Regions from separate parts of the Anabaena sp. CCY 9910 genome, predicted to be linked through region 1. Evidence: riboswitches for the same ligand, from Rfam matches in the RefSeq annotation. Region 1 holds a riboswitch; each other region holds the start of a gene.

The links. A riboswitch is a leader RNA that binds a small molecule or an ion and turns the genes downstream of it on or off. The one in region 1 is predicted to bind cyclic di-AMP.
Region 2: it holds a riboswitch for cyclic di-AMP, as region 1 does, so the genes downstream of both, ACM5QX_RS14020 (universal stress protein) here and ACM5QX_RS22150 (glycosyltransferase family 4 protein) in region 1, are expected to answer to the same signal.
Region 3: it holds a riboswitch for cyclic di-AMP, as region 1 does, so the genes downstream of both, ntrB (nitrate ABC transporter permease) here and ACM5QX_RS22150 (glycosyltransferase family 4 protein) in region 1, are expected to answer to the same signal.

What each region holds. Positions count from the first base shown of each region.
Region 1 is NZ_CAWUDJ010000036.1:45,111-53,212, forward strand. It holds gene ACM5QX_RS22140 (DUF421 domain-containing protein) at 1-188, shown strand, start outside; gene purB (adenylosuccinate lyase) at 305-1,600, shown strand; gene ACM5QX_RS22150 (glycosyltransferase family 4 protein) at 1,726-3,003, opposite strand; cyclic di-AMP (ydaO/yuaA leader) riboswitch at 3,155-3,305, opposite strand; gene ACM5QX_RS22155 (hypothetical protein) at 4,367-4,594, opposite strand; gene ACM5QX_RS22160 (tetratricopeptide repeat protein) at 4,986-7,337, shown strand; gene ACM5QX_RS22165 (hypothetical protein) at 7,703-8,095, opposite strand.
Region 2 is NZ_CAWUDJ010000016.1:61,936-70,037, forward strand. It holds gene ACM5QX_RS14010 (ABC transporter substrate-binding protein) at 1-509, shown strand, start outside; gene ACM5QX_RS14015 (ABC transporter ATP-binding protein) at 566-1,402, shown strand; cyclic di-AMP (ydaO/yuaA leader) riboswitch at 1,419-1,635, shown strand; gene ACM5QX_RS14020 (universal stress protein) at 1,765-2,394, shown strand; gene ACM5QX_RS14025 (SLC13 family permease) at 2,504-3,841, shown strand; gene ACM5QX_RS14030 (hypothetical protein) at 3,990-4,583, shown strand; gene ACM5QX_RS14035 (OmpA family protein) at 4,793-6,586, shown strand; gene ACM5QX_RS14040 (Rab family GTPase) at 6,602-7,099, shown strand; gene ACM5QX_RS14045 (hypothetical protein) at 7,100-7,510, shown strand; gene ACM5QX_RS14050 (TRAP transporter substrate-binding protein) at 7,859-8,102, shown strand, end outside.
Region 3 is NZ_CAWUDJ010000016.1:53,358-61,459, reverse strand. It holds gene ACM5QX_RS14010 (ABC transporter substrate-binding protein) at 1-458, opposite strand, end outside; gene ntrB (nitrate ABC transporter permease) at 496-1,347, opposite strand; cyclic di-AMP (ydaO/yuaA leader) riboswitch at 1,445-1,669, opposite strand; gene ACM5QX_RS14000 (sensor histidine kinase) at 2,028-3,218, shown strand; gene ACM5QX_RS13995 (class I SAM-dependent methyltransferase) at 3,350-4,300, shown strand; gene ACM5QX_RS13990 (phytoene desaturase family protein) at 4,557-6,095, opposite strand; gene ACM5QX_RS13985 (MFS transporter) at 6,338-8,102, opposite strand, start outside.

The DNA.
Region 1 (8,102 bases):
TGTTAGTAAAAAATGGTAAGACGATTGAACGGCATTTGCAACGAGAATTAATTACAGAAGATGAGTTGAAAAGCAAGTTACGTCAGCAAGGTGTAGAATTTTTAGCCGATGTCAAGTTGGCGTATATGGAAGCTGACGGTAGCATCAGTATTATTACATCGGAGTCGAAACTGGTGGCTAGGGAATAGGGAGTAACAATTGTTAACTGATGACTGTTAACTGTTAACTGTCAACTGACAACTATCAACTGACAACTATCAACCAAAGCGGGGTAAAATATGACAGTTGTATTCTGCCGCGAACGTTGATAGAGCGTTATACTCTGCCCGAAATGGGCAACCTGTGGACTGACTTTTATAAACTAAAAACCTGGCTTCAGGTGGAAATTGCAGTCTGTGAAGCCCAAGCGGAATTGGGTTATATTCCATCTGCTGCTGTTGAGGAAATCAAAGCTAAGGCGAATTTTGATCCGCAACGGGTACTGGAAATAGAGGCGGAAGTCCGTCACGATGTCATCGCCTTTTTGACTAATGTCAATGAGTATGTGGGTGATGCTGGACGTTACATTCACTTGGGCTTAACTAGCTCTGATGTATTAGATACAGCTTTAGCTTTACAACTGGTTGCTAGTTTGGATGTGTTGGCGCAACGCCTGGAAGGCTTGATTGGGGTGATTCGCCAAAAGGCACGGGAACACCGTTACACAGTAATGGCTGGCCGATCGCATGGTATTCACGCTGAACCAATTACTTTTGGGTTTAAATTGGCTGGTTGGTTGGCGGAAGTGTTACGCCACCAACAACGGCTGACAATTTTGCGGGAAACGATCGCCGTGGGTAAGATTTCTGGCGCGGTGGGAACCTACGCTAATATTGAACCACGGGTGGAGGCGATCGCTTGTCAAAAACTCGGACTCAAACCCGATACAGCTTCTACACAAGTCATTTCCCGCGATATTCATGCTGATTTTGTGCAGCAGTTAGCCTTGATTGCTGCCTCTATTGAACGCTTTGCTGTAGAAATTCGCAATCTACAAAAAACAGACGTTCTGGAAGTAGAGGAATTTTTCTCGAAGGGACAAAAAGGCTCTAGTGCAATGCCACACAAGCGCAACCCCATCCGTTCGGAACGGCTGACGGGGATGGCGCGGCTAGTGAGGAGTCATGCCGGCGCAGTTTTGGAGGATGTTGCCCTGTGGCACGAACGGGACATTTCCCATAGTTCAGTGGAACGAGTAGTTCTGCCAGATGCCTGCATTTTGACCCACTTCATGCTGATAGAAATCACCAATTTGGTGGAAAATCTGTTAGTCTACCCAGAAAATATGGCGCGGAATCTCAACTGCTACGGTGGCGTTGTGTTCAGCCAAAAAGTTTTGCTGGCATTGGTAGATAAGGGACTCAGCCGAGAAGAAGCTTATGCGATCGTGCAGCAAAATGCTCATACTGCTTGGAATAAGCCAGAAGGCAATTTCCACGATTTGATCATTAAAGATCCTCGTGTCACTCAACATTTGTCTCCAGCAGAAATTGCCGTGTGTTTTGACCCACAGCAACATCTCAAGCATTTGGATGAGGTTTATCGCCGGTTGGATATTTAGAATTGGGGATTGGGGATCAGGCGAAAATCTTGGAGTAAGTTCTCCCCCTGCCTCCCCGAACCTTATTGCCTTAAGCCCCTTCCCTTGTAGAAAAGGGGTTGGGGTTAGGTTCAACTAAACTTTAACTACGCGGCAACAGCCTCTTTTTCCTTCCTTGCTGGCGCATTTTGAGTTAATAAATGAGTGTATAGCTGACTCAATTGAGATGCTACACCGTCCCAGCTGAAAGTAGTTTCCACTCGCTGACGGGCGGCTGCGCCTAGCTGATCTCGCCAAGTTGGGTTGGCTAAGATGCGGTCTATGGCTGTAGCAAAAGCTGATTCGTCTCGCGGTGGTGCAAGTAAACCTGTGACTTCTGGTACTACTGTAAATTGCAATCCGCCTACATCACTGGCTACTACAGGAGTTTTGCTAGCCATCGCTTCAATCGCAACTAAACCGAAAGGTTCGTAGTGGCTGGGGACAACGCAAACATCAGCCGCAGCGTAATAGAAGGGGAGGATTTCGTGGTCTAGGCGACCAGCAAAGGTTGTGCAATCGTTTAATCCTAGTTCAGCCACGATATTGGCAATGCGATCGCGTTCTCTGCCATCGCTTTGACCAGGACGGCTACCACCACCAATCACTAACTGGAGATTAGCTTCACCTCTCAAGCTAGACTGCGCAACGGCTCTGACTAGGGTTTCTATGCCTTTACGGGGATCAAAACGTCCTACATAAAATACCATCTTGGCATCAGGCGCAATTCCCAGTTTTTCCCGTGCTGCTGACTTGTCAATGTTTCCAAAATTATTAATGTCAGTCCCGCAAGGAATCATCTCTATGCGTCCCTTCTTAGAAACTAGGGCGCGCATATGTTGCCGTTCTTGGGGGCTGGTGGCAACTACTGTGTCTACAGTCTCTAAACAAGCTTTTTCTATAGCTAATCGCTGATTAGCTACTGCGGGTATATCTGCGATTGTTTGATATTTGATTGCCCCTAATGAGTGATATGTATGCACCAGCAGCAACGGTTGTTGCTTTTTCAGTTGCATTCCTACCCAAGACGACAACCAGTAGTTTGTGTGAATGAGTTGATAATTATAACCTTGGCGTTTTTGGAAGCGTTGGAATTCAGCCACGAATTCCGGTAAATAATCAAATACGTGATCACGTCCGATAAACTCAACTGGCCCCGCTTGTAAGCGGATAGTACGGCAGTTAGGACTATGTTGGACAATCTCAGCCTGGTCGGGACTGATACGGCGAGTGAACATATCTACTTGCCAACCTTGTTCGGCTAGTGCATGGCCTACTTCTCGAACATATACATTCTGACCACCAGCTTCTTCTTGACCTATTTCAACGGCTGGGTCTCCAGAAACAGAAATAAGTGCAATCCGATGTTTTTTAGTTTGGAACATAGTGAGCTTCACCTCAAGGCAACTACTTCTTCCTCAGACACCAGAATTTAGGACATAAGTATCCATACCTCTGGTCGAGGGCGGGTAAAACGAAGCGTAAAGCTACCAGCCAAGGACACTGACGACAGACATTATAGAAAAATCTGTACGTTCAATCTCCTCTCAATGCCGACGAAGTTAGCTGACGGGCTAGGACTGAGAGATATCCTTTTTGGATAATCCAAAATACGCCCCAATTGTGGTTCCTCCGCTCTTTAATTGCCTCAATGTTTGGGGCAATTAAGATTAGGCTGACTGATTTACATTTGCTTAACACTTTACTGGCGATCGCCATTATAGTCAATAGTTTTTACGAAAAAAATGTCTTGAATTGCTTCCAGTTTGTTTACTCACGCCTCTAAAAAAGCGTTGTAACCTAGCTGGGAAAGGGCAATATTTTGTAAGAACAAGTATTTTCTATACTGAGAATATTAACTGCGATATATTTGGTTATTCAACTTTCTAAAGAGATATTTCTTAGACTATATTTTTGAAAATTTTGGCTTATGTCTGCTGAAAACGACCTCAATCTTAGGATGGTTAATGCCCAGTAAGTCTTGGCAATGCTCTGTTATGTCTACAATACTCATGAGCGCAAGCATTAACGGGATGAGCCTATGTTCTGACTGGCGTTTATCTGAAATCAGTAGATATCTCATAACAATAATTCGGGCAATATTCAGACAATTTTTCTAGTTAGTGTTATAAAAAGTATATTATTAAATAATTCACCAGTATAAATACTCCTTGCGGGTATTGACAAAAATCAAGAAGTATTTACTCAATGATCTAAGCTGTGCAGAAAGTATATATAAAAAGACATAATTGCAGGATTTATGTCTAAAGTATTGTAGTGCAATGCTTGATTTTCTAGACTAAATTGCTAACAATAAAGAAGGGATTTAAAAATCTCATAGTCAATTTCGATCATTTGACCCTTCTACGCTAGTCCGCTCAGGCGGACTTTTTTGTTGTCAATAGGATTCTTAGTTGATTTTTGAAATATATATATGATGGGCAAGACAATTAAAATATGCAGTTTCTTCTAAAATAAAGCTGGAAATATCGCAACTTATTCTATGGATCACGAATTATTAACTTTTTTTGCCGGTGTGGGCTTTCTTATCATCTATCTTATTTTTTCTGCATGGACGGAAATGGGTACTAAATTACCTTGGAAGAAATGAACAGTGATGAGTATTTCTTGAGGTTGTTTTAACCAATTTTAGGGGTTCAGTTCTCCAGTGTTTATCAAGCGACTCGTTTTGTGACGGGGTCTCAATCCCAGTCACAAAACTTAATGACCAATTGTTTTAATTGATCACTAACGAACAGATTCAAAAATTACCATGATCGTGATTAAACATAAGAGGATTACTCCCAGAGGAAAGAACACGGTTTGCAATACTGCAATCAGTATATCGATGATGTGTAAGGCACCTAAAGCTGTGGAAAGCACATAAGCGATCGCCACTCCAAACAGCATCAGTAAAAAGTATTTCAAAAACTTAGCAACTAAACGAACTAGTATGGTGTCTTCATTCTTCAACATAATGGAACTCCTGTAGGGTGGAGAGGAACATAAATATTTACACGCTCTACAGAATCTAGTTAGTTAATGCTTACCGCTTATCTATAGGAATCTACTGAGATAAATCTTCTCTGGGAATGAAGACTTATTTAGTTATCTGTGTTAGTGAGTATGCCAAAAATATCAGCTTGATCATTAACATCTCTCCTCAACCGTGTATCTCCTGAGAATTAACTTAACTTTGCCTGTATTGATTACAAGAGTAATACAGTCTCCAAGAATTTGCAGTTGGATAAAGTAAGACATCTTATTTCCTACTGGGTAGGAAAAAGTAGTTTGTAGTATTGCGAGCAAAAGTGAAATCGTAAAAATATGGTTATAATTAAGCACAAATGATACATTCAGGCGATCGATGGGTGCAGAAGAAGCTCTAGAGCTTTTGGATAGCTTGGTTTATAGGAAAACAGGGGAACGTTTAGGCACTACTCAAAGAATAATTCTACGTAATTTATGGGAGGATAGAAAACAAACTTATCAAAATATTGCGGATATTTGTGGTTATACGGAAGCCCATTTAAAAGCAGTTGGTGCGGAATTGTGGCAAATACTGACGAACGTCTTAGGGGAAAAAGTCTCAAAGTCAAACTTTTCTTCAGTGGTGCAGAGACTTTGGCAATCTCAACGGCTACAAAAGATGTCGCTTATTGTAAATCCAGTCCACAATAATGGCAAGTCACAAGAACCGGATTATAACTTTGTGGGGCGCGATCGCGAAATAGGCGAACTTGATAGCTATGTTGTCCGAGGTGCAAAAATTATCCTCATTCAAGGTGAAGGTGGTGTCGGCAAAACTACCTTAGCGCGGCGATATTTTAAGGCGCAAGGTTTTGATTTCCTAGAGTTGTGGATGGCTAAGGAAAGCCAACATATCGTTTCTGTGGAGAGTGTGGTTGAGGAATGGCTGAGGGTTGATTTTAATGAGGAACCAGGTAAAGAGTTTGGTATTAATCTAGATAGGCTACGGCGCAAGCTGCGAGATGAAACGCGCAAGATAGGGGTTTTAATTGATAATCTTGAGTCTGCGTTGGATAGAAATGGTCAAATTATTGCTTCTCGTCGTTCCTATGTGGAACTGTTACGGGTATTAGCAGACCCTAGCATTCAATCTATCACTTTGATTACTAGTCGTGAGCGTCTGTATGAATCAGGTGTAGATGTGACTTTCTATCCCCTGGGGGGTTTGGATGAGTGTACTTGGCAAAAGTTTTTTACTAGTTGTCAAATCAAATCTAATTCATCCGCACTGAGTGAAATGTATAAAGCTTTCGGTGGAAATGCCAAAGCCATGCAAATTATTAGTGGCGCAATTACTACAGATTTTGAAGGAAATGCAGACATTTATTGGCGAGAAAATAAGCACGATTTATTAATTGAACCAGAGTTAAAAAATTTAGTTGCTAGTCAATTTGACCGTTTAGAACAAATGGATAGCGAAGCATATCGGCTGCTTTGTCGTTTGGGATGTTATCGCTATCAAGATGTTACTCATGTGAGTGTTCAGGGATTACAATGCTTACTCTGGGATGTGCCGGAACAACAAGCTAGGCGAGTCGTTAGATATCTAACAGATCGTTTATTAATAGAGTTTCGTAAAGGAAAATATTGGTTACATCCGGTGATTTGTACAGAGGCGATCGCCAGATTAAAACAAAGCGGTGAATGGCAAATTGCTAACCAAAAAGCGGCGGAATTTTGGAATCAAAGCGTTACTCAAGTAGAAAACCCTCAAGATGCTTTGATGGCGTTAGAAGCTTATCATCACTATATGGAAATTGGGGATTATGAACAAGCTGCTGATGTGATTATTCGCAGTAGACCCAAAAAGTGTGATCACAGTATATCTTTAGGGGTTTTATTTAATCGACTGGGTTTATTAGAAACCTTAATTTCTGTGATTAATCCCCTCATTTATAATTTACATTCCGACTATCATTTGAATATACTGTATAACCTATTGGGACGAGCTTATCACCAAATAGGTAATATCAACTTAGCTCTGGAATGCCACTACAAGTCTAATAAAATTGCTGAAAAAAATAACTTTCTGCAAGAGAGAATTTCCAGTAGTTTCAATTTGGGTCTTTGTTACACAGATTTATGGGAAATTGACAAAGCAAGTGAAATTTTTTACTACGTCAAGAATCTAGCAGCAACAGACAGAAATTATTATCAATATGTTGTTTATTCTCTGTGTTGTTTAGCTTATTTAGATTCTTCTGTCGGCAATAATGAAAACATAACTTTGATGTTACGAGAAGCAGAAGCCGGATTATCTCACGACAGATTAACTTCCTGGGGTATAGGCACTAGTTTACTATTTCTCAGCTTGACTTATAAAAATTTAGGTTTAATAGACAAAGCTTTGTTAATGTGCCATCAAGCTATTAACCATTGTCGTCAAAATCAATTTAGTTTTTTGGAAGCAAGGGCTACATCTTGTTTAGCATCATTATATCGAGAACAGGGACAGTTTACAGTGGCGATAGATAAACATTTAGAAGCGATCGCCAACATGAACAAGGTGTCTGATAAATGCAATCTCGCCAAAGCCTACTACCAATTAGGGTTAACATATCAGAGAATGGGCGAAGTTAACCAAAGTAGAGATACATTTCATCAGGCGATCGTTATTTTCAATGATCTACCTGCACCAAAGCAAGTAGAAAAAGTGCAAATAACAATGATGCGTTTAGAAAATAGTTAGTAGCAAAACAATGTAGGTTGGGTGGAGACTTTGCGTTAGTTAAGAGAATAGTAGGTTGGGTGTAGCGATAGCGTAACCCAACAAAGTCTTGAAAATGTTGGGTTCCGTTCCTCCACCCAACCTACATTAGTCTTTTTCGTGATAAATAATATCGAAATATAGCAGTTTGCAATTAAGTTAAATACAGACCTAACCCCCGACCCCTTCCCTACAAGGGAAGGGGAGTAGGAATCAAAGCCCCTCTCCGCGTCGGAGCGAAAAGTCTGTAGCTTGCTTCCCGCAGGGTGCGGAGGTTTCCTCCGAACAGAACTTTTCAAGAGAGAGGGGTTGGGGAGAGGTCATGAAACTTATGTTAAATCACTCGATTATCTAAATAACTTTTGCACCAAGCGCAGTGAAGAAACAATTAACTTTATCTTGCGTTGAGTTTTAGAAGCAGTTTTAACTTCATCTAATATCCTCCGCATCTCAGTTAAATTTTCTTGATTAATCCCAATTATCGTAGATTTAATAATTGCAGCCCTGACGCGATCGAGTGCATTATTACACTCTTCGTATGCTTCCCTTAACTCATTAGCTTCCGCCCAATTACCATCCATTCTCGCGGCTGTCAGTTCAAACTGAAGTTGCGGTAAAATACTGTCTAAATCCGTTTCTATTTGTTTTAGCTGGGGTACATCTATTTGATTGCTAGGGACAACCTGTAGTTGCGAAACTATGGTTTGTAGCTTATCGAGAATTTCGTCATTGTCAGACATAGAAATC
Region 2 (8,102 bases), on a different contig from region 1:
ATCGCCAAGAAGTCGCTGAACTAATTACAGACCGTTCCTTCACAGGTGCAAGACCGAAAAATAAAAATTTACCAATCACTAAATTGACCGCACCAGGAATTATCGGTTCGTACAACTATGGCGGATTTGATGGCAAAGACCGCACCATTCCCGCCGCAGACACAACAATTTTCTACGATATTCCCGACAACCTGCCCAAACAACCAGGGGAACATTCTACATTTTTATGGAGATCCAGAAGCCTTTGGTTAATGACTCAAGCCGCCCGTTGGGGACAAATCAAGGAATTTCCCAAAAATGCGGAACAACTAGCCGAAAAAGGCTGGAGAACAGATTTATATCGCCAGATAGCCACAGAAATGGGGATTCAATGTCCCCAGGATGATTACAAGGTTGAACCACCGGAAGTATTTATAGATAAGAAAGGTTTTGACCCCAGTGACCCTGTTGGCTATTTAAACAGTTTTGCAATTAGGGCGAACGCGCCTACTCGTTTTTTCCTATCTTGAACAGGGGATTGTGATTTTTATTAATACATAGTTAAAAAAATTTAGGAGCATTTGCTATGAAATATACACCACCAGTAGTAGATAATCATCAAAAAACTAAGTCCTGCTCTAATTTTTTAGAAATTGAGAATTTAGTTAAGTCTTATCCAACACCAGATAAAGGTAACTTTGTTGTTTTAGATGGGGTAAATTTAACCATTGGTGAAAACGAATTTATTTCTGTAATTGGGCATTCTGGATGCGGTAAATCCACTTTACTAAAAATTGTAGCGGGCTTAGAAAAAGGCACTTCTGGTTCAGTTAGGCTTGACGGTAAAGAAATTCACAAACCAGGTGCGGAAAGAATGATGGTATTTCAAAATTATTCCCTCCTACCTTGGTTAACAGTGAGAGAAAATATCCGTCTGGCAGTTGATGAAGTGTTAAAAAATGCTAATAGAGCCGAAAAAATTAGCATTGTGAACGAACACTTGGCAATGGTAAACTTAACCCCGGCAGCAGATAAATATCCTGATGAAATCTCTGGAGGTATGAAACAAAGAGTAGGGATTGCCAGAGCCTTAGCCATTCGTCCAAAAATGCTGTTAATGGATGAACCTTTTGGCGCATTAGATGCTTTAACCAGAGGTAAATTACAAAGACAAGTATTAGATATCTGGGAAAATAATCGCCAAGCAGTCATGATGATTACCCATGATGTCGATGAGGCAATTTATATGAGCGATCGCATCGTATTAATGACAAATGGCCCAGCCGCAAACATTGGAGAAATATTAGAAGTACCGTTTTCCCATCCACGGGACAGGTCTGCTATGCGTAACTCAAAAGAATACTTTGAACTTCGTAATCATGCCTTAAATTTTCTCGACAAATATTTTGCTCAAGAAGATTAAAGTAGTTTATTATCTCTTTAGTGGGTAGCCTAATTCAAATTAAGTTTGCAATCATTTGGAACGGAGGAACCATGTTATGGGGCGCATCTTGCAGAGAGTAGCTAACTAGAGTAAAAAGCGAAGAGTAACCAAGTATTCAACTCATTACTCATTACTCATTACTCAGCACTCTTAAAGAGAGACACCTTCCAGTCTTAGCCCGTCAGCTAACTCCGTCGGCAATGGAAGGAACCCCCAAGACTTTGGCTTTTATACCAGTTGTTATTGGGGTTTCCTTACGGATATAAATGTCCGTTTTACCCTGCTTCTCATTGATGTGTTCATTAAGTTTGGGAGAAGTTAAAGCTGTGAAAATTAAGCCAATGTTAGCACGCCTGCAAAGTGCTATGGGTCGTGATGATTTAATTGACCAAATGGTGTTATTACCAGAACCCCAAAAAAGTCAAACAACACAATCAATCAACTTAATCGTTGGTTATGATGCTTCTCCTAACAGCCATACAGCACTAGATATAGCTTGTTGGATTGCCCATCAAACAAGGTTAGCGACTAATCAACAAGTCACCGTGCAAGCTGTTTATGTAGTGGAAGATAGCAACACCACAAATTGTTCTAATATTTTAAGCTTTGCTAAACCCTTGCCGACAATAGAATTGCCGCTAGGTGAAACAAAAAAATCCAGCACCTCTGTAATTACTCAACCAAAACTGACAGGAATTAAATCATATCTTCAAACAGAAACATTAACACCTCTGCAAGAAGCAGATAGAATTATTTGGCAGGCAAGAAGTTTGGCTGAAGAATGGCAAGGTTCATTCAAATCTCATCTACGCTTCGGTTGTGTAAGTACAGAATTGAGAAAAGTTGCAGAATTTGAAGCTGCTGATATCTTATTTGTAGGTTGTAAATCTGTTTATCATCCTCTCATTGAAACCTTAGGTTATAATTTCCCCTGTGCTGTCTTAGGAATTCCTGAATGTATAGATGAATAATTCTGACTTTCAGAAGTTATTTATCTAAATGAAAATGCAGAGAAAAGTCACCTATTATAGGGTGACTTTTTTCGCTATTACAAAATAACATCAACTGCAAGAGGTCGGCGTGGAAAACTGGCAATCACTCCTAAGTGTCATCGTATTTATCAGCGTCATTTTTCTCATTATGACGGAATGGGTGCATTTGACTATTGCAGCCTTATTAGGAGCATTATTATTAGTATTTACTAATGTGATGACTTTACAAGAAGCTGTTGCTTACATCGGTAATAGTCATGGCACACTGGGATTATTTTTTGGGGTAATGGTTTTAGTTAGAGCATTTGAGCCTACTAAAATATTTGATTATTTAGCAACCCAAATAGTGATATTAGCTAAAGGCGATGGTAAGCGTCTCTTACTCGGCATTGTTGGCATTGTCACTCCCATTTGTGCAGTGTTACCAAATGCAACAACAGTTATGTTGTTAGCCCCACTAATTCCACCAATGGCACAGGAAATAGGGATAAATTTTGTACCTTTATTGATATTAATGGTCTTGATTGCCAATAGCGCTGGATTGCTGACATTAGTAGGCGACCCAGCGACATTTATTGTGGGTGATGCGGTCAATATCAGTTTTATAGATTATCTATGGAAACTTAGTTTAGGTGGTGTGATTGCAGTCGCTATGGTGACTCTTACTTTGCCAATTTTATTTCGTAAAATTTGGCAGACAAAATTAGAGAATCTAGAAGAATTACCACACCCAGAAATTAATCATCCACGAGTTTTGAGTGTGGGTGCAGTAATTGTCGCTTTTGTCCTGCTATTTTTTGTGATTGGAGAATCTTTGCCAATACCGATTTCTCCGGCGGCTGTGGCTTTGTTAGGCGCAGCTTTGGCTTTACTACTATCTCACCATAGCAAAATTGATACAGTCAACAATATTTTACGTGATGTAGACTGGAGTACATTAATATTCTTTATGAGTATTTTTGTACTGATTGGCGGGTTAGAAAAAACAGGTGTAATTGGTAGTTTATCAGGGATATTGGCGACTATTTTAGGAAAAAATATTCTCTTGGGTTCTCTGGTATTGTTGTTTCTTGTAGGAATACTATCGAGTGTCGTACCTAATATTCCCTTGGTAGTGGCGATGGTTCCCCTACTTAAGCAATACATTGTCACTGTAGGATTAGCACCCGCAGAAGTTTTAGCAAGAGACTTTCAAGGACAATTTCCTCCAGAAGTTTTACCACTGTTTTACGCCATGATGTTTGGTGCAACCTTAGGCGGAAATGGTACGTTAGTCGGTGCATCGTCTAACATCGTGGCAGCGGGAATTTCCGAACAGCACGGACGACGTATTTCTTTTAAAACTTTTCTTCACTATGGTATTCCAGTCACAATCTTACAACTAATGGCCTCAGCATTGTATGTGTTAATCCGCTTTCTGATTTAGCAGGATTTATTTATATTCAGTGAAAATTAGATGTGTTTATACTTGTCGAGAGTGTAATTACACACTCTTGCCTAGAATGCTATTATTTAGAATGATATGCAGGAATAAATCTTGTATATCTTTTTAGTATTAATCAGGATTTTTATCTATGAATCCAACCGAAGCCTCTACCGAGAATAATGCAAGATCATTAGAAAATGGTAGCACCAATTCAGCAATAAACAAACAGCAATTCCGTACTGGTGTTAGTGAAAGTAATAATTTAGACAAAATCAGAGAGATTCTCATTGGCAGCCAAATGCAGGAACTTGACAAGAGGTTTACTGGTTTGGAAGAACGGATAGTTAAAGAATTATCTCATGTACGAGATGAAACTAAAGAGCGCTTGGATGCTTTGGAGGTATATGTAAAAGCGGAAGTTGAAATTTTAAGCGAAAGTATAAAAAATGAGCAGATGGAAAGAGAATCTCATTTAAAAGCAATTACGGAAGAATATAAATTCCTCCATACATCATTAGAGAAGAAACTGGTTCAGTTTGCTGAACAAACTATTAGTAATCAACGTAATCTACGCGAACAAATTCTGATTCAATCGAAAAATTTACAGGATGAAATTAGACAAAAATATGAAGAAATAAATAGTTTGATAGAAAAAGAAACTCAGCAACTAAGTCATGATAAAGCTGACCGTACTCATCTGGCAGATTTATTCACAGAAATTGCTTTTCGGCTAAATAAATAACAGCATTATCCAAAATTTCATTATCTCAGCAGAACAGCATAAATATTTGCAGGTCGGATAAGGCAGCGATTGTAAGGGTAGTAAAGAGTTGTTTAGCCCAGTTTATTCATCTGTTCCCTGTTCCCTATTTCAAGCTTCAATCTAGCATACTTAGGTACTGAAGAATCAAAATTATTTAATTATAGAGTGTAGTTTGGGGGATTATATTAGTGGATAATGATGCAATAGATCCTAGCAGTCAAATATCCCCTGATAATGACTTATCCTTAATTAAGGAAATTACTAAAGTTGATGATGAACTCAGTAAACTTCGTAGTTTGTTGTTGGGAGTTGAGCCAGCTAAACTTAACCACTTTTATGAACTATTAGATAACCCACAAATCAGACCAGAAGATATTAGCCGCTTACTTCCAGAAGCTGTGATCTTAAGATCGCAGCAAGATAAACAACTAATTACAGCGATGATTTCCATTGTTGAAGAAGCGATTCAAGTTTCTGTTCAACAAGATGAAAATATACTTTCAGAAGCTTTTTTTCCAGTCATTATTCCTGCATCTCGGAAAGCGATCGCCTCATTGCTTGATGAAATGATGCAATCCCTCAACCAAACTCTAGAGCATAGTTTTTCCTGGGAAAGTTTGCAATGGCGACTAGAAGCGAAACGTACAGGGAAATCATTTGCAGAAATAGTTCTACTGCGGACATTAGTCTATCGAGTAGAACAGATATTTTTAATACATAAAAACACAGGATTATTGTTGCGACATCTTGTAGCCAATCAAGTCACCAGCCAAGACCCGGATTTAGTGGTTGCGATGTTGACTGCTATTCAAGATTTTATCAAAGACTCTTTTAGTGTTCAAAAAACAGATCAATTGCAAAGTTTGCATTTTGGAGAACTGCGAATCTGGATTACAGAAGGGCCACAAGCATTATTAGCAGCGACAATCCGGGGTAATCCTCCCCAAGAATTGAGATTAGGTCTGCAAACAGCAATTGAAAAAATTCATCTCAAGCTGAGTAGAGAGATGAAAGACTTTGCTGGGGATGCAGAACCATTTCAAGTATGTCAGCCTTATTTAGAATCTTGCCTAATTAGTCAGTATAAATCTGCGTCCAAAAAAAGTTACAAATATGCTTGGACTTTTTTAGGTATCGTGGCGATCGCCTGTGGGGTTTGGAGTTTTTTTGCTGTCAGAGAGCAACTACGTTGGCGTGCTTACTTGCAAGAACTCAATTCTCAACCAGGTATTGTGGTAACTGACACCAAACAGCAGTTCGGTAAATATTTTATCTCTGGATTACGTGATCCCCTAGCACCAGATCCCCATACCTTACTACAACAAACAAAACTCAATCCGCAAACAATTGTCAGTCATTGGCAAAGTTATTTATCTTTAGAACCCCAGTTGATGATAAAAAGGGTAAATAAATTACTCCAACCTCCACCTACTGCATCACTAAAAATTGACCAGAATGGTGTTCTCTATGCTGTTGGCTCTGCACCCCGTCAATGGATTTTAGCCACGCGTAAATCATGGTCTGTCATACCCGGATTAACCCAATTTCAAGATCAGGATCTTGTAGAAAGCGAATTAAAGGAATTGGCATTATACCAAAGTCAAATTGAGCGAGCTATTATCTTTTTTCCAGAAGGATCTCAAGAAATTATTCCTAGTGAATTATCTAAATTAAATAACTTAGCATTAGCAGTTAAAAAACTTTTAGCCGTTGCTAAATATCTAGAGAAAGATGTATTTATTCAAATAATAGGACATACTAATACAACTGGTACGGAATCAAGGAATGCTCAACTGAGCGAAGGACGCAGTCAAAGAGTTTTATCTTATCTATCTTCTCAAGGTATTAGCACCAGCCAGTTACAAGTATTAGGAGTAAGTTCTAGCCAACCTTTGCAGCCAGAATTGACAGATGAAGGTAAAAAATTTAATCGCCGAGTGTCCTTCAAGGTCATAATTATGAGGGTTGACCGCTCGAAATAAATCAAACTCAAGGGTATGATTCAAAGAAAGATTTGTATGGTGGGTGCATTTGCTACTGGTAAAACTAGTTTAGTAGCTAGATTTGTTTATAGTATTTTTTCGGAAAAATATCAAACTACTGTTGGAGTCAAAATTGATAAAAAAATTGTTAATCTCCCGGAAAATCCCGTTAATTTAATCATTTGGGATATTTACGGGGAAGATGAATTACAGAAATTACAAATGTCATATATGCGGGGTTGTTCTGGCTATTTATTAGTAGTAGATGGAACTCGCAAAAATACATTAGAAACAGCTTATCGTTTGCAGAATAGTTTAGAAGCTAACTTTGGTCGAATTCCTTTTGTTTTAGTGATGAATAAATGGGATATAACTGACGAATGGGAGGTAGATCCGGCTGAAATTAATTCTCTAATAAACAAAGGGTGGAATGTAGTAGAAACCAGTGCTAAAACTGGAATAGGAGTAGAGGAGGTTTTCCAAATTTTGGCTCAAAAAATTATGGAGACATAAATGCTAAATATACCTAATCCAGTAATTAACTATCTGCTGGATATGATTTTTATGGAGCGATCGCCTGCCTATTTTTTAGTAAAAAAAGATGGTAGCTTATCAACATGGGGTGGTGATATAGCTAAATATGGATTTACAAATCTCTGTCAGGGAGAAAAAATTAATGAGCAGGCCTTTTTTTTAGAAGGTTTATTACCACTTGATGATATTCCTTTGTTTTTACCCCATATCAAAACTAATAATGGAATTGCTCTAGACATTCATCTCTTTCCCTCAGATGAAGGGGATTGGGTACTATTATTAGGTAGTACTTGGGATGAGAAATATATATCGTCAATTCAGCAAAGATTTCATGATTTTAGTTTGTTTTACCAATTCTGTATGAAGACACGCCAAGCTAAGTCAAACTGATAGAGAATACTAATTCAAAATATTCTATGGGAAGCTTAAGCTACTAAGCATTTAACTATACTTAAAAATTATTCATAATGACGCACCCTAAATTTTGCTGAAGATTTAGTACGCTAGAGACGTTGTATGCAAAGTCTCTACATCATTTATTGGGCGCAACTTCATATAGAGTTGGTATCACTTATTCTTTCATGCTACAAAGTTTTGCGTTTTTAGGTACATCCGTCGAGTTCCAAGTTGGTATATTTTTTGCTTAATTGAATTTAAGAATAAGCAAAAAATGGCAAAAAACTGATAAAGTTCTGTATCAGCCTGGATTTGCGTCATTTCCCTAACTAACACCAAACTATGAAACGCCGAGAAGTTTTGAATACTGCTGCGATCGCCACAGCAACTACAGCTTTAGTTTCCTGTACCAAAACTAGTACATCTTCCGTGCAAGCAGGATTACCAAATGTGCGCTGGCGGATGACGACTAGCTGGCCTAAGTCTTTAGGGACTTTTATTGGTGCAGAAACCGTTGCCAAAAGAGTAGCAGAAATGACCAATGGGCGTTTCAAAATTACACCATTTGCGGCGGGGGAATTAGTAC
Region 3 (8,102 bases), on a different contig from region 1:
CACATGGCTTTGTTCATGGTCATGGCGTTACCGTGGCGATGGATTGTCATGGCTGCACATAGGGGGGCGTGGCGTGCGCCTTCTGCACCTATACGGGCGTTGGTGACTGCACCAGATACTACAGGCGCAGCATCAAGACGACCAAAAATTAAGCCGTCGCGGGAGGTAGCCCAACTGGCTTCGCGGTTGAGTTGGACGTTTAAGCCATACTTGCGAAAAAAGCCTTTTTTCCAGGCGATCGCAAATGGCGCACAATCATTTACAGGAACGTATCCGACAATCAAATCGGGTTTTTCTAAATCGCTGGATTTGATTACTGGTTTGATGGCTAGGGCTTCTTGGGTTAGGCCTGTGGCGGATCTATCTCCTGAAGGGTTACAGGCAGATAGGGTAATGCCGGCGGTGGTGGCTCCTACGCCTTTGATAAAATCTCTTCTAGTCCAGTTATGATTGCTCATGTTGTGGCTGGGATTAATTCAGCAATATCAGTTTTTGTTATTTAGCTGTTGTGGGACGATGGGTGACAAATTCTTGCAGTTTACCGACGGCGAAGTCTAGAATTAGTCCCGTTAAGCCAATGATGAAGACGGCGAGAAATACTGAACTGAGGTTTAAACGACTCCATTCGTCCCAAACAAAGAAGCCGATACCAATACCACCTGTCAGCATTTCTACTGCAACTATGACTAGCCAAGCAATGCCTAAGCTGATGCGTAAGCCTGTAAAGATATAGGGTAAGCTGGCTGGCCAAATAATTTTGGTAATTCGCCGCCAACGGGGCATTTCTAGTACTCGTGCTACGTCTAAATAATCTTTGGGAACGCTGGCTACTCCTAAGGCGGTATTGATAATAGTCGGCCAGAGGGAGGTGATAAAGATGACGAAGATGGCTGAAGGATCTGCCAAGTTGAAGATGGCTAAGGCAATGGGTAGCCAAGCTAAGGGCGATACGGGTTTGAATATCTGAATAATCGGATTGAGTGCTAACATCGCAGGTCTAGACATCCCAATCAAAAATCCCAAGGGAATGGCGACTACTGCACCTAACAGAAAACCAATCAAGACTCGTCGTAAACTGGCTATCAATAACCAACCAATCCCCAAGTTACCAGGGCCTCTCTGATAAAAGGGGTTTAGTATGTAGTCCAGGTTGGCAACTAACGCTTCTGGTGGAGTGGGCATTAGTTCATGATTTGTCAGGGCAATAACCCACCACAACAAGATAATTCCTAAGAATCCTAAGGCGGGAAGTATTACTACATCCCTAAGCAAAATTGGTTTTGCTGTTTTCCATGCAGCTTGAGTTGCAACAGCTGCGATCGCTGCTAAATTTAATTGAAATATCATTGCGCCACCCCAACAGAGTTAAGTGCAGGTACGAAAAAATGAGCAGTACCAGCCTCGGACACTGATGAGAGCAAAACATTTATCAAATGCTGCCTCTTCAGTCTCCTCTCAATGCCTACGAAGTTAGCTGACGGGCTAGGGCTGAGAGATGCCCCTCTCTTGCGAGTGCTGAGTAATGAGTGCTGAGTTCAGTATTTTAGCTAGATTTAATGTTTAACTCTTGACTCTTTAGTTGACACTCTCTGTGAGATACGCCCCACAAATTGGTTCCTCCGCTCCAACTTTAAATACTATGATGGGTTGGATTAGGCTGACTTACTCGAATAGATAATAGTAAAGGTAAAGGTAACATCTTTTTTACAGAAAAACAATCCCCAATTTGTGAATGTTGTTTACATCATTACAAACAGGTAACTGAATATGAAAATTTTCCGTAATCAATAACCGTAGTTGATGAGTATCATAACCAAGCACAGTTAAGCACGAGGATACCTATTTATTTTTAGCAACTGGTAATAATCAATCATGCTTGGGAGTTAATCAGAATTTTTACTGAGTTATCAATAATATCTATCACTTGGTAGGTGAATTTTCTCTCTGATTGCGATAATGTCCGCTCTCCTCGTTAAACTAATTTCATATAGAATTAATTCCTCTATCTCATAGCTGAATTTAAAATAATGGAATTTAGTCAAGTACTGGCTGACAATACTAACATCATCATCGCCCAATGGGTTGTGGCAGTGCGTGAGGATAGACAGATAGAAAGCGCTGATGATTTATCATACACAGCCATTAAAAACCATATTCCTGATGTTTTTAAGGCAATGGTCACAGTACTTTCACAATCCCAAGAGAGTGATATCAAATCCATTGTGACGGCCAGTTGGCAGCACGGATTACTACGGGCTGAACAGGGTTTTGATCCGTCAGAAATTGCCCGTGAATATCGACTTTTAAGAAAAGTTATATTTGATACTATAGAAGCCGATTTATTACAGGGAACACCTGCTGAAATTATTCGTTATATGCGTTTAATTGATGCAGTGATTGATGAAGCGATCGCCAGATGTTTTCATAGTTATGTTGGGGAACGCTTACGGGAATTAGAACATTTGCAAGCCTCATTGGCGCTTCATAATGAAGAATTAACACGTTTAGTCACTAGCAATGAAGATAAACTATCACAGCTAGCCCACGAACTTAAACACCCACTCACGGCGATTATTGGTTATTCAGATTTATTTTTACGACAGCAAAGGCGAGAAGTTGCCAGAAGAGATAACACCGTCAATATAGAACATATTGAGCGCGTATTGCGTAATGGTAGACATTTATTGCGGCTAATTAATAATGTTCTAGAACTGTCGCGGTATGAAGCCGGTAAAATTCAGTTACAATCAGCACCAGTTAATATTCGGGACTTAATTAACAATGTTTGTGAGATGCTGGAACCTTTAGCGGCGGAGAAGAATTTAGCAATTTTAGTTAATTGGGTACAAGCACCTAGTGAAATAATTACAGATGGTTTTCAATTACAACAGATTATTACCAATCTTGTGAGTAATGCAGTTCGCTATACAGAGTCAGGAAATATTAGTATAGTCTGTGAAACAGTAGATGATCAAAAGTGGGCGATCGCTGTCTCTGATACAGGAATTGGCATTGCCGAAAAAGACCAAACTAAGATATTTGAACCTTATTTTCGCGTTAGTTCTAAAGACCGTCCCTACCTTCCTGAGAGTACAGGCTTAGGGTTAGCAATCGTCGTGAGATTAGTGAAACTATTGCAAGGCGAAATTTACTTAGTCTCAAAAGAAGGAGTAGGTTCTACATTCACGGTAACTTTCCCTTTAAAAGTAAAAACTTGAGCAATTGTCAACTAAAAGGGGATGGAATTTTACGCTCGATCAATAAATTTTCCTGCACGAAATTCTCCTGCCAGCCGCCTCAACTTTAAAATAGATGTAGTTGCAATTATCGCCTCATTATATTCAAACTGATGGACAACAAGAGCAAGCCAGACTGGGCTGGTGAAAGTTTACTCTCCAATTTCGTGAATTTGTTGATTCAAACTAAACCCATTTACGGGGTAATGAAACAGCAGGCTAGACAAGTCCTCATCAAAACGGCTGAGAAAAACGGTATTCCCTGGCGTAAGAACTACGAAGCACTCCAAGCATCACCTGCAAAAAAACTGCTGGCGGCGGTGACGAACCCTCATGTGATTTATCCCGACTACTATAAAGTACCCTTTCACGCTTACACAGAAGGTAACTTATGCTGGGACGCTGCTTTTGAAACTGAATCAGCCACCTATGCAATGGCGTTGCGGGTATGGCCGCAAGAAAACCTCACTTGGGAAGCCGCTCATGATAGGCTCAGAGGCACTTTTCATGACGCTTTAGAGACATACGCTCCCCAGCAAGTTAGAGATATTTTAGATATTGGTTGCTCAGTAGGTATTTCTACTTTGGCGCTCCATCGTTATTACCAACGCCGGGAGAGGTATCCAGTCAGGACTGTGGGTTTGGATTTATCACCTCATATGCTAGCTGTAGCTAAAACTAGGGATGTTAATAGTGAAATATCCGAATGGCTTCATGCTAGAGCCGAAAACACAGGCTTAAGCGATAAATCTTTTGATTTGGTTACTATCCAGTTTGTTACCCATGAACTCCCTAGCTACGTCAGTCAGGAAATTTTTGCCGAAGCCAAACGGTTATTACGTCCTGGTGGTTATATTGCTTTAGTTGATAATAACCCGCGATCGCCTGTCATCCAAAATCTCCCCCCCGTCCTCTTCACTCTCATGAAAAGCACTGAGCCGTGGAGTGATGACTACTACACCTTTGACATCGAAGCCGCACTACAAGCCGTAGGTTTTGCACCACCAGTCACCGTCCCCAGTGACCCCCGACACCGGACAATTATTGCGAGGAAACCAGATTAGGGTGTAGGGGTTTAGGGGTGTAAGGGTTTAGGGGTTTAGGGGTTTCAAACATTTGTTTTGAATTTTGAATTGATTCATACCCCTTACCTTTGGTATTTCGTTGTCATGCGTAATTCTTACACCAATTCTCTATGAAGTTGCGTCAAATAAATGATGTAGAGACGTTGCATGCAACGTCTCTACAGTACAGAATAAAGTGATCTTCATCAAGAAACGGTATTACCAATTTAAACACACACTCTGCGTATTCCCACGTTTAAAGGCCGACTCTGTCCAGCATCGCCAAATGCTGACTGACTGGAGCTAGGGTATTAGCCACAATCATCCCACTAGCGGCGACGGCTGGCAGACCGATACCGGGAAATGTGGAATCACCACAGCACATCAACCCTGGAAGGGGTGTACCATGACCAGGAAACAAACCAGAGGCGGCGGAAATTGCGGGGCCGTAGGAACCACGATAGCGGCGTAAAAATCTCTCATGGGTAAGGGGTGTACCTACCAATTGGATTTCACAACGAGAGCGAATATCAGGAATGATACGTTCTAAAGCTTGCCACATGACTTCGGCACGCGATCGCTTTTGTTGTTCATATTCTTGACTTCTCCTGTCCATCCCTTGCCACAGTGTGTAAGGTTCATTACCAGGGGTATATACATGAATTACGTGTTTACCCTGTGGTGCTAAAGACGGGTCAAGAATTGAGGGAATCGATACCAAAATAACATTCTGGGGTGCAGTAATCCCCAATTCCCAATCATTTACCACAATATAATGACAAGCCAAATCTGGGGATAAACCTTGGGCATTAATACCTAAATGCAGGTGCATGAAACTATCACATTCCGGTGTGGACTGGCGTTGGTTGCGGAATTTTGGAGATACAGCCCCCTCCGGTAATAACTTCAGCGTATCCCACACCGAGGCATTAGACACAACCGCCCGCCGCGCCCGAATTTCTTGCCCATCTCCCAACCTGACACCCGCCGCTTTGTTACCTTCTACCAAGATTTGTTCAACATGGGCATGAAGTAGCAATTCCCCACCGTGTTTTTTTAATCCCTCTACCAAAGCATTAACTAAAGCACCACTACCACCGATGGGGTAATCTAAAGCGACTCCTGGGCGATACCAGTCAGCGAACATGAATGCTACCTCTGCCGCATTGGTTCCCGACGCTGGGAGTCCAGAGAGGAGGAAACACAGTAAATTCAGCCAGTTACTAATAAACGGGTCATAGATAACCCCATCCATGATGCGAGAGAAAGGCCCCGTTAACTTGAGGAAATGGGCAGATTGTTTAGCCAGAGTGGGAGCAAATCGACCGATAGTGAGAGCTGCGCCTATATCCCAGCGTAATGCAGCCGAGGGGAGAGCGATCGCCGCCTGGGCTAGTGGTGTCATCACCTGTTGCAACCGCCGCCATTCAGCCACCGCCGCCTCTCCCCGCAGTCTCCCCAGCACTTGACAAAATTGTTCTGCACCCACCGCAGCATCAAAATCACCTTCAGGTAAGCAACAGCCCCAAGTATCATAAGTGACGCAGGGCAAATCAACACCAACTGCATCTAGCACCTGCCGTAAAGGGTTAACCGAAGGACTATAAGACAACCCAGAGTAAAGAGAAGGCCCCGAATCAAACTTAAATCCTTGACGTTCAAAACCGTGCGCCGCCCCACCAGGAATCGAATGACTCTCACAAACAGTCACATCAAACCCATAACTTGCCAGCAAAGCAGCACAACTCAACCCCCCAACGCCGCTACCAATAACTACTACATCTGTTTGCTTCATCCGCGTTTATCCGCGTTTATCTGCGTTTAATTTTTCCCCATCCAATATACAATTCAAAATACCCTACGGGAAGGCAAGCCTACAAAATTCAAAATTCAAAAAATAGATTATGCAACCTAGACACAACAGGACTTTTCACCCAATCCCCAATCCCCAATCCCCAGTCCCCAATCCCCAGACCTACCTAAAAAAACCTCCCAATGTGTGGGAGGTGAGAAATTTAGCGGAGAAAATCTGTCTACCTACACCAGAACAACAGCGATCGCTCCTCCTAAAGCGGCGAAAATGGCGGAAACCACTGCTGTGGCAAACAACCACCAAGAAGCTGTAGCGGCGGCTTTGCGGGTTTCTTCGGCTTGCCGTTGGGCTTGATGTTTCACTTCTTCCAGGCGGCGTTGGGCTTCGTGTTGTAGGCGTTCAGCCCGTTGTAATACGGTGTTGCGCGCTCGTTCGATTTGGTCAATGACGCGGTTAGCATCTTCCTCTGAGATGTCTTCGCGGGAACTGACGATCGCTACTAAGGTGTCCCGGTTGAATGAGGATAGGCGATCGCGCAAAGCATCGAATCCGGCCTGTGGGTCTTCCAATAAGGTACGAACATCCCGCTTAATGCCATCATAGTTGAGTTCGGGACGTTCCAAGGCGTTGAGGTAGTTACGGATGCGCTCAAAAATCCCGTCAATCACATCTTGAATCCGCCGTTGGATACTCCGCACCTGTTCGACAAATTGCTCTTGTACGGAAACTATATTGTCAGCAATTCTGGCTGCTTCCTCATCGCTGATATCTTCTCGAATCTTCAACAGGGCAATAATTGTGGAACGGTCAAAATGGGCTAGGCGATCGCTCAAGCTTTCTACCCCCACCCGTGGATCATGCAGTAACAACTGCAAATCACGTTTAATACCTTCTGGATTCAATTCTTCCTTACCAGTTTGCCGTAGGTATTCTGCCAAGTATGCTTGGAAGTTCTGCACCTGTTGTTGAGTGCGGGTAGCTAAGCGACGGGGTGCGCGCACAATATTGCGGATGGAAGTTTGTACTGAGTCAATCACTTCATTGACTTGCTGTTCGCTCAAGTCTTGGCGTTGACTGAGTAATTTTACTAAGGTGTCCCGGTCTACGTGCGACAAGCGACGACGTAAAGCAACTGCACCTTCTTGGGGATTTTCAAACAGTCTATTTAAATCCCGTTGAATTCCTTCGGGGTTAAGTTCTTCTTTGCCAGTCTTGCGTAGATAATCGGCAATGGTTGTGGTTACAGAGTCGTATTGCTCTTTGGCTTTGTCTGCTACGATTTGGGGTGTGTGACGGACACTATGCCAAGACTCTTCCACGGTATTAATAATTTGATGGGCTTGGTCTTCGCTAATATCTTGACGTTGACTGAGCAACTGCACCAATGTGTCCCGGTCAAAACGAGATAAACGCGCCCGAATTGCCGAGATTCCAGCTTGGGGATCTGCCAATAGTGTTTTCAGGTCGCCACGGATGGCATCAGGGTTTAATTCTCCTTTGCCAGTGTTACGCAGATATGACTCGACATTTAACCACAGGGTTTCAGCTTGATACCTGGCTTGGTCTGCCAAGTTTTTCGACTCTAACAAGACGCGATCGCGCTGTCTTTCCAAATCGTCAATAATTCTGTCTGGTTCCCCTGGCTGCATATCATTACGTTCTAACAATATCTGCTGCATGGAGTAGCGGTCAATTATTGCCAGTCGCCGAGTCAGGGTTTCATGATCTGCATCTGCATCTTGTAACAAGGGCGGAAAATCTCTCTCAATACCTTCTGATGTCAAATCTGCTTTATTTGTCACCAGCAAATAACTTTCGATTCGGCGTTGCAAATCTTGGGTAATTTCTCGTTCTTCTTCAGCTGTAACTATCACCAGTACTGACTGACGCACCGCTTCTAGCTGGTCAGCAATATGCTGAATTTGGGCTTGGGTAAGCAGTCCTCGTTGTTGCAAAATGTTCACAAAGTCATTGCGGGAAAGGCGTTCT